4 regions of the Sporosarcina sp. FSL K6-3508 genome follow, and region 4 is predicted to be linked to each of the others. Evidence: riboswitches for the same ligand, from Rfam matches in the RefSeq annotation. Region 4 holds a riboswitch; each other region holds the start of a gene.
The links. A riboswitch is a leader RNA that binds a small molecule or an ion and turns the genes downstream of it on or off. The one in region 4 is predicted to bind cobalamin.

Region 1 (4,520 bases), 680 kb from region 4:
TTGTGTTGCGTGTGTCCTCCCATGACGCTTCCTCTATCCAAACGTATTTAGGATCAAGAAAACCATCTTATGCAACGAGTTCGGGGAAAGTACTCTTGGCAAATAACCCCGCTTATTTAAAAGAAACAGTGGCTCAGGGCTTGGCACATGATGGCCCAAATACAATTACAGATATAAGCAATTTAAAGAAAGAGCTAGCAGATATACGCACAAAAGGATATTCAATTAGTGACAGTGAAAACTCTGACGGCATGTACGGCATTGCTGCGCCTATTTTTTCTTACTCTGGCGGAGTAATAGCAGCCGTGAATTTAGTAGGGTTATCCTCTTATATGCAAGGAACTCAGCGCACACAGATGATCCAAAGCGTTATGAACACAGCGCAATTGATTTCAAAGGAATTAGGATATATTGAAATTTGATAATTCTATTGCTAAGTCTATTGTAAAAGTTATTTGTATTTCCAAATGGAGAGAATACAGTAATGTCATGCGCTCTTAAAAGACATTAAATATTCTGTCTATTCCACATTATGAAAAAACACAAGGTAAACCACTCCGGTATTCTGTTAAATTTAATTTATAAATTTAGGATAAGGAGTGAGGAAAGTGGAAAGTACGATACAAGCAGAGCAGGTAATGAGGGTAAGAGATACTAAAATAGTAAATTCTGAGAAGCAAGTAGAGGGAAAAAGCAAATGTGGAAATGAATGTGAAAGTTGTAAAATTTGCTTCTACCAAAGAGAGGGGAAGAACGAAGTATAGATATAATAATTATTGATATGTAATAGAAATTTAAAAGTTCTCGCTGCATCATTGTTCGGTATAATAAAATATGTTAATACGTTAGAGTTATTCAGCGAAAAAATAACTCGGTATTTAAGGTAACTATTTCGCACCGTAGGTAACCAAAAGACGATTGGAAAAAATAGACTCCAACAACCACCCTTCTTAAGGCAGCGGTTGTTAAGAGTCGTATATATGGTTATAAAGAAGTAGAGAAATTCACGATTATCAGTAACGACCATTTTCTGTTAGAACCAATCTGTACTGCTCCATCGTTCAATTTTTGGTGTGCACTATTTACACAGAACTTGCTTCAACGATTGCTCAATTCTTTTGTATTTGGAAACGACTCTTTGCAAAAGAATAGAAGACTGGCAGAACTGAGAGAAAAATTACTGACAGAATAATGGTTGAGAAATTATTTTTAACAAACGGGATATTTCCAAACAGGTAACCAACTGTTGTAAATAGTCCCACCCATAGTACAGCACCAATTACATTGTAAGCGAAGAAATATCGATAGTTCATTCGACTTGAGCCTGCAATAAACGGTATAAACGTACGGACAAATGGCATGAAACGAGCAATGACGATCGTTTTACCACCATGCTTATTAAAGAAATCCTCAGCTTTTCTCATCTTTTTCTGGTCAATAAATTTACCCATCCGTCTATTTTGAGTGATTGCTGTTCCTACTGCTTTACCGATATGATAATTTATTGTATCCCCTAATACTGCGGCTACAAAGAATACTAAGATTAATAGGACAATATTAAATGCATCCATCGCAGCGAGAGCACCAGCTGCAAACAAAAGTGAATCACCCGGCAAAAAAGGAAAAATAACAATACCTGTTTCAACAAACACAATTAAAAATAGAATAACATAGGACCAATTTCCAAAGTTTTGAATAATTTCAATCAAGTGTTCATCAATGTGTAAGATAAAGCTTATTATGTTTTGGATGAATGTCATTCCTATTCTCACTTTCGAGTAGATTATTTTTTTCTCTTAAACATACGAGTCAACCATAGATATTATACTTCTTTTTCGCATGCTTGTCATGAATAACTCAATTGTGATGCAGCCTCCAAATGATCACACTCCTTAAACGAAAGGTAAGGCAACAACTATTTCTACCACCTCTCCGACTATTCATGGTAAACTAGAATAAATAAAATACTAAATGAGTTTGCACGATGCGTTGGTACCTATCAAGGTGTAAAAGGGAATCCGAAAATCGGAGCTGTCCCCGCAACTGTACACACGGACGACCGCTGAGAAAAGCCACTATGGAGACATGGGAAGGCTTGGCGGAAGGATGAAGTGAAGCCAGGAGACCTGCCAGACATCGTCAAAGCAACACTTTCTTCGGGGGTTGAGAGGTGGGGGCAAAAGGGTCTCTGCGGTTCATGCGATTTGCATGAAGTTCTTTAGAGCTGCCTATTTTTGTTTCCTCAATCACAACTATTACAATCATCCTGCCGAAGAGCCAGGATGATTGTTTTTTTGTTGTATAGGAAAGGAGACGGCGAAATGAGAGTTCTCGAACAATCAGACGAACGTACACATGAACGTGCGTTGCTCGAAGTTTTGTATAGACAAGCGGAACAATTGCACAAAAAGCCAGCATACCAAGGATTTCATCAAGTAGTGCGGAAGCTGGTGAGTGACGGTTTATATGGAAGCTGGATCAATCACTATTCATCCAATGAAATCAAATGGCTAGGATTGCAAATTATGCCGGAGCGAGATCAATTGCTATCCGCTAAACAGCTTCTTCAGTATATGAAAGAATTTGTCACTTGCAATCATTATGATCGAAGACTGGGACTGCCGCAAGAACGGCTGATGCTTATTGCGATGGCAGCCATGCGGGATGAAACTGTGCAACGGTTGCAAAAAGTACGAGAAGCCTATTGGGTCTTGAGTATGGGGTATGTGACGTTACCGGATGATATCATGGCGTTTTTCGGCAAGACATTCTATCCAGGGCAACCTGTACGTCGTCTTCATTCAATGAACCTCTTGGATTCACGGATTCCATCATTTTTGGCCAGTCAAGTGAAGGAAAAGCACATCCGTATACCTACTACATTTATGGAACAGGTGAAGGCATGTGGATCTTGGCTCGTATTTGATATGGAGGAAGTACGTCGCGTGATGAATGGTTCTCTGCAGGACGTCGGCAGTGAGTCGTTCCGTCGGGCCGTTGCGAACCCATCCATCACGCACAAAAGGCTTTCCGCTATCGGACTGATGAAGCAGCTGTTAGCTAGTGACGGCATCGTTTTCCATTTTGACGATGACTTTCAGCGTGGAACAAAAGGATTGCATTCGCATATCCAGCTGTCGAAAGTGCTACGGAGAAACGTCTTGGCTCGTGTTTGTGGAATTCATGTCCGTTTGCTTAATGGCATTTTGGATGTATGGGAACGAGAAGACAATAGACGAGATCTGCAAATTGAAGCAGCCGGATGGGAAGAAGCGCTTGCAGATCAACGAATTAGCTTACATTCGGAACAGGCAGTGTCATTCATTGAAGAACTATCTGAAGAAATTAATCTACATGTGATAAAAACTTCATTGCAACTGGCGAAGGAAAAAGGTCCGTATCTTCAATTTGAAGGCTCAGATTGGCAGAGTGGAAGCTACTTTGAACAGCGTAGTTATACAACAGAAGAGTGGCAAAAAGTAAGGAATGAAATTGCAGGGAACGGAATCCGGAACGGCTGCTTACGGAAGGCGTCAGATACTGAAAATTTGTCTGGATATTCCTTAACAAAGCACCAACAATTGTCGATGATTAACCGGCTTGCGGTGCAACAGAACCACACGGATGTCGGCGGCTCAATCACATTGGAGAAGTCTGCTTTCATAGAAACGGCAGAACTTTTGCAGTTGCTCATGAAAGCGTGGAACTGCGGAATCAAAGAAGTTCATATAAAGTAATGGTCCCGCCTATTGAGATGAAGACTGAACTGGCGTAAAGTTAAGATAACTAGCAGTTTTCATCCGAGGTGAGGTAGATGTTCCAGTTTGATACACTAGGGCAGGAAATGGTGAAGGAATTTTCGAATTTAATACAGCAAGAAGTGATTTTAACGGATCGGAGAGGCTTCATTCAGGCCAGCACGGATGTTACACGGCTCAATCAGTTCCATGAAGGCGCATTACTATGCATTCGCCAAAAGGAAATGCTCTATATGGCAGATGAGGAAGTAGAACGGTTGCGTGGTGTACGTAAAGGTATTGTGCTGCCAATCCTCATTGAAGGTGAGCCGATTGCCGCGCTTGGTATCACAGGCGAACCTAAGATGATCCGTCCGCAAGCACAGTTGATCTTACGGGTGGCAGAACTATTTATCCAAGATTCATTGAAACGAAAGCAGAAAGATGAAAAAGTACGGGACATGGAGTTTTTCGTATTTGATTGGCTGACGGGTACGAGAAAAGATGAACGGTTTATGGAAAGAGGTACACTGCTTGGAATTGACGTTACGCTTTATCGGCAGGTAGCGGTTCTGGAAGTGGTCGATTTACTAGAGCAGTTTTCGGTTGAGGAAATGGAAACATTTGCGTCCATTCAGAATATCCATGATTCCATGAAAATGATCCGCTGGGCACAGAATAAAATCTTGTTGTTGCTTCCAGAAATGAATCAAGAGACGCTTGAGCATGAATTGAAGTTCTTATTGCTTCATATGAAACGACGCAAAAAAATACAAGTTGTTG
Region 2 (4,520 bases), 1.8 Mb from region 4:
CTGCATCATCTTTCAGATTATGTGTTGCAATCAACGAAGTTACGACACCATCTAAAATTCCTTCAGGTACTTCGTTGCCGTTTTCATCTAAAATCGCATTATTTGTCATCAAATGACCTACGTTACGGACGAACATTAATGAACGGCCGTGTAGCGATAGCTCTTTGCCGTCTGGTGTTTTGTATGTGCGGTCAGGATTCATTCTTCGAGTGACCGTCTTGCTGCCTCGTTTGAACGATGCTTCCAGATCACCTTTCATCAAACCTAACCAGTTGCGGTAGACCCCCACTTTATCTTCAGCATCTACTGCTGCGATCGAGTCTTCACAGTCCATCAACGTAGAAAGTGCTGCTTCCAAAATCAAGTCTTTCACACCCGCCGCATCGTCTTTCCCAATTGGATGGTTTCGATCGATTGCAATTTCGATATGCAATCCGTTATTCGTCAACAAGACAGCGGAAGGTGCGTCTTCCGAACCGTTAAAGCCAGCCAGTTTAGAAGCATCTTTCAAGCCTGTTTTATTGCCATTCTGAAGTGTCACTTCAAGTTTTCCACTAACGTTTGCATACGCTGTGGCGTCTGCATGTGTCCCTTCCGCAAGCGGTGCTGCTTGATCTAATAACTCTTTTGCAAAGTTGATAACTTTCTGTCCTCGGATCGGATTGTACTGTACGCCAGCTTCAGCTCCACCTTCATCACTGATGACATCCGTTCCGTACAATGCATCATATAGACTTCCCCATCTTGCGTTTGCCGCGTTCAACGCATAGCGGGCATTGTCGACAGGCACGACCAATTGGGAGCCTGCTTGAATAGCGATTTCATCATCGACATTGGAAGTTGTCACTTGGAAGTCCTCAACAATCGGTTCCAAATAGCCAATTTCCTTTAAAAATTCTTTATAGTTAGCAGAATCTGCTGTTTCTTTATTGTTTTGATGCCATTCATTGATCTTTTTTTGCAATTCGCTTCGTTTCTCTAACAGCGCTTTGTTTTCAGGAGCAAGTTCATGAATGAGCGAATCAAAGTTTGTCCAAAATTGTTCTTTTTGGATTTCTAAGCCTAATAGAACTTCCTCATTAACAAAGTTGTATAGTTCTTTTGCGACTTGCAGCTTGCCTACTTTTTCATAATTTGTCATAGAATAAAGCCACCCCTTAAGTTTTTTTGCGCTGCTCTGTTGTATAACATACAGCGATAAACACGATTCTTCCTCAATTGATCATAGGTGCCCCCACAGCCAATAATCAAGATTTCTTCGTATGAATGACGATTCATGTCCTAATTTGAAGTCGTGTTATTACTTATCATACCTAAACTCTATAAAACTTTCAACAGAATTGTGTAAATTTTCACACCTTCTTTTTTGAAAGAGAATTTGTTACTTTTGTACAGTTATATAACAGATGACAAAAAAAGAGTATTGCTTAATTATCTATTTACCAGCAAGTTGACACTCAACGAACCTTATGATAGTTTTAGAGACAATCATCATGAATTGAATAGTTTGAAAACAGGTGAAATGATCATTGCTTTCATTTCTTAAAAGGGAATCCTTTTCTTGGAGCGGTCCCGCCACTGTGAAGACGTGCTTACGTCCAGCCAGATACCTGCCTGTTTTCATAACGCTTAATCCTACGGTGAATAGGGAGGTGTTAGACACACGGCAAACGATGCACGCTTATTTAGGCATGCATTTTACACATACGTGCATTTCTAACATTCTTTGTTAGGAATGCTTTTTTTATTGGATAAAATCATGAGGGGGAAATCAAATGGTAAAAAGCAGTATTGTCGGCTATCCTGTTATTGGCGAAAACCGGGAGTGGAAACGAGCGTTAGAAGCATTTTGGGCAGAAATAATTTCGGAAGAAGAACTTCTGCGGACAACAAAAGACATCCGTTTAGCCAACCTGAAGAAACAACAAGACGCAGGAGTAGACCGAATTGCAGTCGGCGATTTCACATTGTATGACCGGGTGCTCGATACATCCACAATGTTCGGAATCATCCCTTCACGCTATCATTGGAAAGGCGGTCAAGTGTCGATATCCACTTATTTTTCAATGGCACGCGGTAATGACGATGCTGTCGCTTCCGAAATGACGAAATGGTTCAACACGAACTATCACTACATTGTCCCCGAGTATGAAGGACAACGTTTTCAATTGACTGAGAACAAACCACTTACTGCATACCGCGAAGCAAAGAAAGAACTCGGTATCGAGGGGAAACCTGTTCTACTCGGCCCCTACACTTTATTGAAACTTTCTAAAGGGTATGAAGAAATAGACGTACCTTCTATCATTCTGCAATTGATTCCTCTTTATCAAAAGGTATTGCAAGAATTACAGGATGAAGGCGTTCAATGGGTGCAAATTGATGAACCAATTCTTTGCACTTCCATTTCTTCTGATGAAATGAAAACCGTAACTGAAATTTACTTGCAGTTAACAAAAAACATAAATAGCTTGAACGTTTTAGTGCAAACATACTTTGATTCAGTTGAGCACTATGAAGCAACACTTGCATTACCAGTAGCTGGAATTGGTCTTGATTTCGTGCATGGCGGTGTCAAAAACTTGGAAAACCTTAAGAAATACGGCTTCCCTGATGATAAAGTACTCGCTGCTGGTATTGTGGACGGTCGGAATATTTGGCGATCAGATTTGAACGTCAAGCTGTCATTACTAGGAAAGATTCAACAGCATGTAGAGTCCGGAAACGTTTGGATCCAGCCATCCAGCAGTCTGCTTCACGTACCCGTGACAATTCAGTCAGAGCAGAAATTAGATTCAACAATTAAGAATGCACTTTCATTTGCGGATGAAAAAATTAAAGAACTCAATGTACTGAAAGCTGCGTTGCAACAAGGTAAAGAAAGCGTCGCTTCAGATTTCAAACAAAATGAAGCCGCTCTTACTGCATTCAATCAACTCCCTGCCCGCAAACGCGAGGAGGTTCGACAAGCAAGTTCAGGCAGTACTTTGTCTGACAGCAAGCGGAATCTGCCGTTCGCAGAGCGGAAATTGAAGCAGCAAGAGAAGTTCCAATTACCTGTATTGCCTACAACCACAATCGGCAGTTTCCCCCAAACGCCTGAAGTACGTATAACACGTACAAAATGGAGAAAAGGCGAAATTACGGATCAGCAGTACAAAGACTTTGTAAAAGCGGAAATTAAGGAATGGATCCAAATCCAAGAAGAACTCGGACTTGATGTGCTCGTGCACGGGGAATTCGAACGGACGGATATGGTAGAATATTTCGGCGAAAAGCTGGATGGTTTTGTCTTTACGGAAAAAGCTTGGGTGCAATCCTATGGTTCCCGATGTGTGAAACCACCAATCATTTATGGAGATGTTGTATTTACGAAGCCGATGACGGTAGAAGAATCCGTATACGCTAAATCACTGACAGATCACGAAGTAAAAGGTATGCTGACCGGACCCGTGACGATTTTGAATTGGTCATTTGTTCGCGATGACTTGACCAGAGAAGAAGTGACCAATCAAATTGCTCTCGCACTGCGTAAAGAAATCGAGTCGCTTGAAGCAGCAGGTATCCATATGATCCAAGTAGATGAACCGGCACTTCGAGAGGGGCTCCCATTAAAGCAATCCGAATGGAATCATTATCTCGACTGGGCTGTGAATGCTTTCCGTGTTGCTACAGCTTCCGTTGAGGATACGACGCAAATTCATACACATATGTGCTACTGTGATTTCAATCATTTCATTGAAGCAATCAGTGCGCTGGATGCGGATGTTATTTCCATCGAAACGTCACGCAGTCATGGTGATTTGGTGGAATCTTTCAAAGAATATCATTATGACAAAGGAATTGGACTTGGCGTTTATGACATCCATAGCCCGCGCGTTCCGGCTGTTGAAGAAATGACGGAAATCATCAATAAAGGTTTGGAAGTGCTAGAACCTTCACAGTTCTGGATCAATCCCGACTGTGGTTTGAAAACAAGAAAACGCGAAGAAACAGTTGCCGCATTGAAACATATGGTCATCGCCACGGAACAAGCACGTGAGCGTTTAGGTGTTTCTGCAGTAAAATGATAAAAGAGCAGATCCGTTATTTCGGATCTGCCCTTTTCGTTTTATAATACCATTGCTGCAATTACACCAAAGATTAGTAGAGGGATATTAAAGTGAAGGAATGTCGGCACACATGTATCCCAAATGTGATGATGCTTACCGTCCGCATTCAGACCCGAAGTTGGACCAAGTGTACTGTCTGAAGCCGGTGAACCAGCATCTCCAAGCGCCCCTGCCGTACCAATCAAAGCCGCCGTCGCGAGTGGCGAAAAGCCGACTGCCATACAAATCGGAACGAATAATGCAGCTATAATCGGGATCGTACCGAATGAAGAACCAATCCCCATCGTAATCAATAAACCGACAAGCAGCATGATAAATGCGATCATCATTTTATTGTCACCTAATATACCTGTTGCCGAATCAACCAGACTTTCTACCGCACCTGTCTCTTTAAGAACCGTAGCATAA
Region 3 (4,520 bases), 850 kb from region 4:
AATAAATATTTTTCACAATATAGTGAAAAAACTAACGGAGAACCTTTTATGCTCTATCAAACAGAAGAAGGCTTTCCCTTTGGTATCGATCATGTGAAAAGAGGGTTAAGTACAGGTACAAGGAAATCCATTATTGCTGCATTCGATTTAGCCTATCAACAATTAGCTAAGGATTTGGGAAAAAGAGTCCCGAATTTTATAGTGCATGATGTAATAGAAACCATTGATCAGGTAGCTCTAAATGCGATTCTCAATATCGTAAACTCTATAGAATGCCAATACATTGTAGCAGTTCTAAAAGAAAAGATTCGAGATAATGAGTTAATACAAAGTTCAAATGTTGTAGTTACACTCTCTGAAAATGATAGACCCTTTAGAATTTAAATGACAGACAAAAGTTTTAGGGGAAATGTATTCAACTAGCCTCTATCATTTTGGTTCAAATTGGTTCAAGCATTATCATTTTCTATACTTCTTCATACAGTTTTATCCACTTGTTATTAAGTAGATTGTTGATATGAATGGTTTTCGATGGATTAGATATACTTAAATTATATAAGTATATTTCTCAAAACGTTAATATTGGGTTCACTTCAATTTTTACGATCTCTTCCCGAGTTTTCAGGAAGAGATTTTTTCATTTTCGACGTCTACCTTCATAACTTGTCATTTTTCACCCAAGGCGTACCAAGCATCGGCAATGCCCAGCGGTCGAGGCCATACCAGCCTGCTACTTTCCATGCGAGTACGAGCCAAGTTGCGAGAATGAACAATAGGGGGTTCGTGCTAAGAGTACCTGCAAACAGAAAACTGACATTCATGAATGCACCGAAGAAAGCAGCAATTCCTGTCAACAATCCGAAGATCAAACCGAGACCAACAAGCATCTCCCCATAGGCAACTATGAAACCGAATACCTTGGCGTTCGGCAAGACGACATTTTCCAGAAATGATGCATACCAGTTGGTCACATCTCCGCCTTCAGTCGATTTTTTAAGAGCGCCGCTTACAAATCCATGGATGGCGACACCTGCATTTTCACCGGTCCATGCATCGCTCATTGCTTTTCCCCAGCCAGCCTTCAACCAAGCAAATCCGACATAAACCCGAATGACTAACCAAATAAGTCCGGAGCGAGAATCGTTGAATAAAAACTGTGAAATGGGGTTCTCTGGTATTAGGATTGCTTTATTTTTCTTCATAATAACCACCTCCAATGAACAGTTTACACTACAACTTAATGCCTATCCAAAAAGTTCACAACCTTGTAATTAAAGAGTGTGAATAGTTTACGAAATGTATAAATATGCTTGACTTTGATGAGATGATTCTAAAATATAACAAAGTTATCCTGTACGTATCCACCTTGCTCATGATTGCGCTCATGATAAGTTTTGTATAGGAATAGAAATTACAATTATCCAAAGCGTTTCCAGAATCTAGTTTATGGATTCATAAATAAATCTAAAGGAAGTTTGTAGATTTAGAGATTGTATGTTATATTTATGAAAATTAAATAAACTAATTTAAATAAGTGCTCACATAGTGAGGTAAAAGGGAAACTAGTGAAAGTCTAGTACAGCCCCCGCTACTGTAAAGCTGATGAAATTACAATACCACTGAGAAATCGGGAAGGTGTAAGAGTAAAATGAAGCTTGAGTCAGGAAACCTGCTTATTTAAACGACACATACTTTTCGGAGGGAGAAGTATAGGCGGGACAATAAAATTAATTGTTTTATGTTTCAGTATGATTTCTATTATACTTTCACATGCCTACATTCCTTTGAAAAGGAGTGTAGGCATTTTTTATTTGGAGGGAAACCATGAAAAAGGGAAAAATTTTCGTCGTTGGATTCGGTCCCGGAGCTACTGAACATATAACAGGACGAGCATTAGAGGCGCTGCAAGAAAGTAATTATATTATTGGTTATAAAACGTACGTAGAGTTGATTAAGCATTTAGTAACAGCGAAGTCCATTGTTAGTACAGGCATGACTGAAGAAGTGTCACGTGCACAAGATGCTGTTAAGAAAGCGGAGGCTGGCGGTATTGTTTCAGTGATCTCGAGCGGTGATTCAGGTGCATACGGTATGGCTGGATTAGTTTATGAAGTGCTGATTGAAAAAGGTTGGACTGAAGCAGAAGGAATTGAAGTGGAAATTGTGCCAGGTATTTCGGCGATCAATTCATGTGCGAGCTTACTGGGCGCACCTGTCATGCATGATGCTTGTACGATCAGTTTAAGTGACCATTTAACACCTTGGACTGTTATCGAAAAACGTATTGAAGCAGCGGGGATGGCGGATTTTGTAGTAGCTTTATACAATCCGAAAAGTGGACGTCGGACGCGTCAAATTGTAGAGGCACAAAGGATTTTACTGAAATATCGTTCCCCTGATACACCTGTAGGGCTAGTGAAAAGTGCTTATCGTGAAAATCAACATATTGTCCTGACAACATTAGCGGAAATGCTAGAGCATGATATCGGGATGTTGACTACTGTTATTATCGGTAACTCTTCGACTTTCTTTTATGATAATAAAATTATTACTCCGAGAGGATATCAACGTAAGTATACATTAGGGGAAGGTAAACAAAGTTTAAAACCGCACCAGCGTTTGAAAAAGGAAGCGGAACCATGGGCGCTTGATCAAGAAACTGGGGAGGCGCAGTCCGGTCATGAAGAAATTATAAGTAAGAAACCAGAGCACACACCAATGCCAAAACAGGCAGAAGTGGAACGGTCAGAACCAGCACCGGAACAAAAGGTTCAGTCATTGGATATGGCTTTAAAAGCACTATCTATGGTGACGAAAGAGGAAGTGGAAAACCCTTTTTTGGTGAGACAGCCGATTGAAGATATCTTTGAGTTTTCCGTTTCACCAGGCGTTGCCAACAAACTGATTACAGCAGAACAAATGCGTGTATTGGCTGAAGTCGTTGGTGAGAAAGGTACCTTGGAATATACTCCAAACCATCATTTCGTAGTAAAGGTTACGACAGATGACCCTGAAGCGATTGTTGAAAAGCTAGAACACATTAACTTGACTGTTATGCCGGCAGGGGAAGTCTTAAAAGTCAAAGCTTGTGATTTTTGCTATGGGGAAAAGGCGGATTCTATCCCATACGCGGAAGAAATCGCAGCGAAGTTTGAAGGGATGAAGCTTCCGAAGCAGTTGCATGTCGGATTCAATGGATGCGGGATGGCGTGTTATCGCCCGGTGTTCGATGATATCGGCATCGTTTATCGGAAGAAAAAATTCGATTTATTTATTGGAGCGAAGCCGGTTGGTCGTACTGCTCATGCGGCTCAGCCGGTTGCAGAGGGAATTGAACCGGAAGATTTAATTCCGCTAGTAACAAAAATTATAGAAGAATACGAACAAAATGCGCATCCTAACGAACGTTTCTTCAAGTATTTCAAACGTGTTAAAAAAGTTTTGAATTATGACTATTACGATATGAGCTGCAAGATTGAAGTAGAGCCAGCACCTTGCGGGGACTAGGAGGAAACTATGATTTTATTTTTAGCAGGCACTAGCGATGCTAGAGCTCTAGCCATTCATTTACAGGGTCTTGGCTATCCTTTAATCGCCACGGTCGTTACCGAATCTGCAGCTGAAAGTTTAAAAGCAAATGATCTTTCCTATCTGGTAGGAAGACTAACAGTGGAGGACATGATCGCGCTAATCCAGAAGCATGAGATGACTTGTGTCGTCGATGCCAGCCATCCTTACGCAGAAGAAGCATCGAAAACCGCAATGGAGGCAGCAAGAGTATGCGGGATTCCATATATTCGCTATGAGCGGCCAAAAGAGGAGTTTGTTTCTCCTCTGATTACCGAGGTTGAGAGTTATGAAGACGCTGCTAAACTTGCTCAAACGCATAAAGGGACAGTTATGTTAACGACAGGCAGTAAGACATTGGAAGTATTTGCGAAGTATTTATTGCGTGACGAAATTCGGATGCTTTGCAGAATGCTGCCGAATGTAGGGAATATGGAGAAATGCGATAAGTTAGGAATTAAACAAAAAGATATCATCGCGATTCAAGGACCTTTTTCCGAATCACTCAATAAGGCTTTATGCGAGCAGTATGACGTGACGTTAATGATCACAAAAGAAAGCGGTAAAGTAGGTTCTGTCGATGAAAAAATAACGGCGGCTCTGGACTTGGAGATCCCTGTCATTCTGATTAAACGACCAAAGGTTCAATATGAAAATTTCTGTACGTCTTTCGAAAAAGTTACTCAACTATTAGGAGGTTTTATTGATGAAAAATCCAAACATGAACTTTAATACAAAATTCACGCCACTGACTGTAGATCCAGATAAAATTTACGACCATAGTTTCGCGATTATCAAAGAAGAAATGGGAGATCACCCGTTTACAGATGAACAATGGATGGTTGTTCGCCGAGTAATCCACGCTTCAGCAGATTTTGAATTAGGACGCAGCATGATTTTTACACCGGATGCTCTTGAAGCAGGTATTGAATCAATTTTAGCAGGCCGTCATG
Region 4 (4,520 bases):
TTTCTGCGTTGCTTGTAAAAGATGTAGGCAAAGACTGGAGCCCCAATAAATGCCGTAATGACACCAACAGGCAGTTCAGCCGGCGAAATAATCGTCCGCGCCACTAAATCACAAATAATCAATAAGGAAGCTCCGTTAAATAAGGACAACGGCAAGACATGCCGATGATCCGACCCCCACATCAAGCGCGTCATATGCGGAACAACCAAGCCGACAAAGCCGATGGTCCCGGAAACTGCAACCGCAGAGCCTGTCAGTACAGAGCCGCCGATCAAAATCAACATTTTACGGCGTTTCACATTGACTCCTAAATGATGTGCACGCTCTTCACCAAATAGCATGGCGTTCAGTTCTCTGCGATTAAGCCAAAGAATGAATGAACCAATGATGAAAAACGGTAACACCATCGTGATATATTTCCAACCGCGCATGGAGACACTACCGAGCAGCCAGCCAATGATTTGGCGCAGCTCTTCTTGTGTTAACGCAATCATCAAGGATAAAACAGAACCTAAAAATGAACCAAAAATAATACCTGTTAAAATGATCGTTTCCATTTTCATTGACCGATCGACCAGACGGGCAAAGCCGATGACCAAGAACATCGTCGCAGCTGCCCCGACCATACTGAAGACGGGTAAGGTAAAGGCGCCTAAGAACGGCAGGGAGATACCAAAAAAGAGTGTAATCACAGCGCCTACAGAGGCACCGGATGACACTCCGAGGGTGTATGGATCTGCTAATGGATTTTTCAACAATCCTTGGAAAGCAGCGCCTGAAATCGCAAGAGATGCGCCGACAATTCCAGCCAGCAGCACACGCGGCATGCGGATTTTCCAAAGAATATTGCTCGCAGTTGCATCTGCATCGTTCCATAGCGTCTCAATCGGTATCTTCACTGTGCCGATCGATACACCGAGCCAAATTGCCACAAGTAGCGTGGCAATTGACACAGTATAGGCGATAGCCGTTTTATTCACCAAACACCTCTGGATAGATCGCTTTTGCATAAGCTTCCAATCCGTCCGCTAAACGCGGACCTGTCCGGCTTGTGATATTTTCATCCACTTGAATGACTTGATCTTCTTTCACTGCAGTAACCGTATCGAAACCGTCACGCTTCTTAATGTTTTCAACAACATCCGGCACATAGCTGTAGGACACAAGAATGACGTCCGGACTTTCATCGACGATCGTTTCAGGACTGATCATTACCCATCCTTCTTCTGTGATGATGTTTTCTGCATTGATCATGTCTAAGAACTGCTGCGGGAATGTGTTTTTACCAGGTGCATAAATTTCCGGTGCATCTGAGTTTTCCACTAACACCGTTTTCTTGTCTGTAATATCCGCTGCTTTCGCTTTGATATCCTCAACTTTTGCTTTCATATCTTCTACGATCTTATTAGCTTCCTCATTTTTATCCATGATTTCGCCGAAGATTTTAATCGTTTCATATGTTTCTTCGAATGTTTCTGCAGTCGGTATAACGACTACCTGGATGCCCGCGTCGCGAATTTGGTTCAAACCTTCTTCACCAGAGCCCAGCATCATATCATGCGCGAAAACGACATCTGGTTTCAATGAAATAACTTTTTCTACGTTGACGTTATAATCTCCGACTTTATCGAGATCTTTCACTTCTTCCGGAAAATCATCGTTTTCCGTGACAGCGATCACTTTATCACCTGCATCGATGCCAAATAAAATTTCTGTATTGCTTGGAATTAACGAGATGACAGTTTCCGGAGCTTTTTCAAATGTGATATCTTCTCCGACGGCATCATTGATTGTATATGGATAGCTGGAAGAATTCCCTCCTGCTTGTTCTTCCTGTTCCGTTTCTGCTGGTTCATCAGAATCGACTGGTGTTTCTTCTTTCTCGCTGTCGTTACCGCATGCTGCAAGCACCAGGACTGCCAGCATCGCTGTCAGCAACAACTGCCAAAACTTCTTCATGTGATTTCCTCCCTTTGCGTTCATTACGTATTACGTTGTCTGCCGCAGACATAAAAAAATCCTTCGATCATTTCGAAGGATTGGACAGGATGAAATCTATGTCAGATTACCACCACTGTGCCTATCCTCGTAGGCTGCTGCGGAACTTCTTTTCCTAAAAGGCAGGTACCTGGCTTGTGCATGGAGCACGTACAGTGGCGGGACCGCATCGGCTTTTACCGATTTCCCTTTTCATCTCTATTTGACTTAGAGAACCTTTTGGAATTATGTAATTTGTAATCGTGCTCTATTATACTATAAAACGGACTGTTGTACAGCCGGAGTGCGTGTTTGTGTCCGGGGATTCGAGCTTCAGGCGGGACGCTTTCTTACCTCCAATCAAGCGTTTTATTAAAATAAATACTGAAAAAGTAGGAATCACTATCCGAATGGGACTTAAAATAACCCACAGTACGTACACCGGGATCTACGCTCCAGACGGTACGCTTTCCGGAGGGCGTGGCTTGAGCCTCCTCGTCCGCTGCGCTACCTGCGGGGTCTCAAGGCGCACGCTGATCCTCCCGGAGTCGACCGTCTTACGCTCCAATCCCTAAATAAATAGAGGTGATATAAAGTGAAACCATTGTATGTAACGAGTAAATAAGTATCGCCCATTGAACTAACTTATAAAAAAGAATTCCTAACGCTATACATTCACCTCTAGAAGGTATCAATTCTAAGCCACTTTCATTAACCTCTTTACCTCATAAACAAACTAGAAAGACAGAGGACCGAACCAAAGTGTATGCGAACCGAGCCACCCCTCACATTAACCGTGCCAAACATGGTGCAAACCGGACATTTCCTACACTACGACAAATGTCTAAAAAGTAAAACGGACTTCCTCGGTACTTTCATTGAATGAAAGAGAGTTCCTAGAAAACGAATCAGCATCAGAGCGGAAATAAAAAACAAGCAAGAGTTGTCGATAACTCTTGCTTGGCTTGTTTAATTTGAATCCGGAATTACATCCGTTCAGGTGCTTCTACGCCGACTAGTTTCAATGCATTGGCAATCGTAATGCTTGTTGCAGTCACCAAGGCGAGTCGCGCTTCGGATAGTTCTTTGTTTTCAGGGTCAAGCACTTTATTGGCGTTGTAGAAGCTATGGAATGCAGCAGCGAGTTCTTGGATATACGTCGTTATTCGGTGCGGTGCGCGCAGGCGTGCGGCGTCGCTGACGAGTTTCGGGAAGTCGCCGATTTTTTTCAACAGTTCTAGTTCTTTTTCGTCTTGCAATTGAGTGACGTTGTCTGTTGAAGCTTGTAAGTTTTGCTCTTTTGCTTGACGCAAAATCGAACAGATCCGGGCATGCGCGTATTGTGCATAGTAAACCGGGTTTTCATTGGATTTGGAAACTGCCAGGTCAAGGTCGAAGTCCATTTGGGCATCGCCTGAACGCATAGCGAAGAAATAACGTACGGCATCAAGTCCTACTTCTTCGACTAGTTCACGCAGCGTGACGGCTTTCCCTGTCCGCTTGCTCATCTTGAACTTTTCACCGTCTTTGTATAGCTGAACCATTTGCGCTACTTCCACTTCTAGCGTGTCGCGATCGTAACCCAAAGCCTGGATTGCTGCTTTCATACGCGGGATATAGCCGTGGTGGTCCGCTCCCCAAATATTGATGAGCTTATCGAATCCGCGACGCAGTTTATCTTCGTGGTACGCGATGTCCGGCGTCAAATATGTGAATGAACCGTCCTGTTTTATCAGCACGCGGTCTTTGTCATCACCAAATGTCGTGGAACGGAACCAAATTGCTCCGTCTTCTTCATAGACATGGCCATTTTCACGCAGCTTATTCAGCGCTACTTCAATTTTACCGTTGTTATATAACGATGTTTCAGAGAACCAGTTGTCGAAATGAACTCGGAAATCAGCCAAGTCCTTCTTCAACTTATCCAATTCAATTTGAAGACCGTGCTCACGGAAAAATGCCAGGCGTTCTTCTTCCGGCATTTGTACATAACGGTCGCCGTGTTCCTCCGCCAGCCCCTTTGCAATCTCAATGATATCAGGTCCGCGATAGCCATCTTCTGGCATCTCTTTATCCAAACCGAGCGCTTCGAAGTAACGAACATCAATGGACAATGCCAGGTTATTGATTTGATTTCCTGCATCATTAATATAATATTCACGCGAAACATCATAACCCGCTGCGTCAAGAATATTACAAAGTGAATCGCCTAATGAAGCTCCACGTGCATGTCCAAGGTGCAAATCACCTGTCGGGTTCGCAGAGACGAATTCCACTTGGACTTTCTGCTGCTTACCGCTTTCGGAATGACCATATGCTTCACCTTGATCAAGCACCGATTTGACAACATCTGCGAGACTGTCAGCTTTTAGACGGATGTTAAGGAAACCAGGGCCTGCAATTTCGATCGTTTGGATCGCAGTGGCGGACGTGTCTAGATGCTCTAAAATCGCCTCTGCAATTGCGCGCGGCGGTTTCTTTGCAAGTTTCGTAAGCTGCATCGCGATATTCGCTGCGTAATCCCCGTTCTCCTTATTTTTCGG

Region 1: it holds a riboswitch for cobalamin, as region 4 does, so the genes downstream of both, MKX97_RS17365 (hypothetical protein) here and MKX97_RS02535 (helical backbone metal receptor) in region 4, are expected to answer to the same signal.
Region 2: it holds a riboswitch for cobalamin, as region 4 does, so the genes downstream of both, metE (5-methyltetrahydropteroyltriglutamate--homocysteine S-methyltransferase) here and MKX97_RS02535 (helical backbone metal receptor) in region 4, are expected to answer to the same signal.
Region 3: it holds a riboswitch for cobalamin, as region 4 does, so the genes downstream of both, cobJ (precorrin-3B C(17)-methyltransferase) here and MKX97_RS02535 (helical backbone metal receptor) in region 4, are expected to answer to the same signal.

The regions. Positions count from the first base shown of each region.
Region 1 covers NZ_CP152016.1:3,487,411-3,491,930, reverse strand. The annotation lists gene MKX97_RS17375 (IclR family transcriptional regulator) at 1-422, shown strand, start outside; gene MKX97_RS17370 (DedA family protein) at 1,110-1,760, opposite strand; cobalamin riboswitch at 1,974-2,149, shown strand; gene MKX97_RS17365 (hypothetical protein) at 2,322-3,737, shown strand; gene MKX97_RS17360 (sugar diacid recognition domain-containing protein) at 3,815-4,520, shown strand, end outside.
Region 2 covers NZ_CP152016.1:2,364,566-2,369,085, forward strand. The annotation lists gene MKX97_RS11630 (malate synthase G) at 1-1,141, opposite strand, end outside; cobalamin riboswitch at 1,499-1,633, shown strand; gene metE (5-methyltetrahydropteroyltriglutamate--homocysteine S-methyltransferase) at 1,776-4,070, shown strand; gene MKX97_RS11640 (Na+/H+ antiporter NhaC family protein) at 4,112-4,520, opposite strand, start outside.
Region 3 covers NZ_CP152016.1:3,314,853-3,319,372, reverse strand. The annotation lists gene MKX97_RS16510 (hypothetical protein) at 1-384, shown strand, start outside; gene MKX97_RS16505 (DoxX family membrane protein) at 657-1,202, opposite strand; cobalamin riboswitch at 1,516-1,692, shown strand; gene cobJ (precorrin-3B C(17)-methyltransferase) at 1,825-3,507, shown strand; gene cobK (precorrin-6A reductase) at 3,517-4,299, shown strand; gene MKX97_RS16490 (precorrin-8X methylmutase) at 4,289-4,520, shown strand, end outside.
Region 4 covers NZ_CP152016.1:537,700-542,219, reverse strand. The annotation lists gene MKX97_RS02540 (iron ABC transporter permease) at 1-980, opposite strand, end outside; gene MKX97_RS02535 (helical backbone metal receptor) at 973-1,959, opposite strand; cobalamin riboswitch at 2,102-2,233, opposite strand; gene argS (arginine--tRNA ligase) at 2,964-4,520, opposite strand, start outside.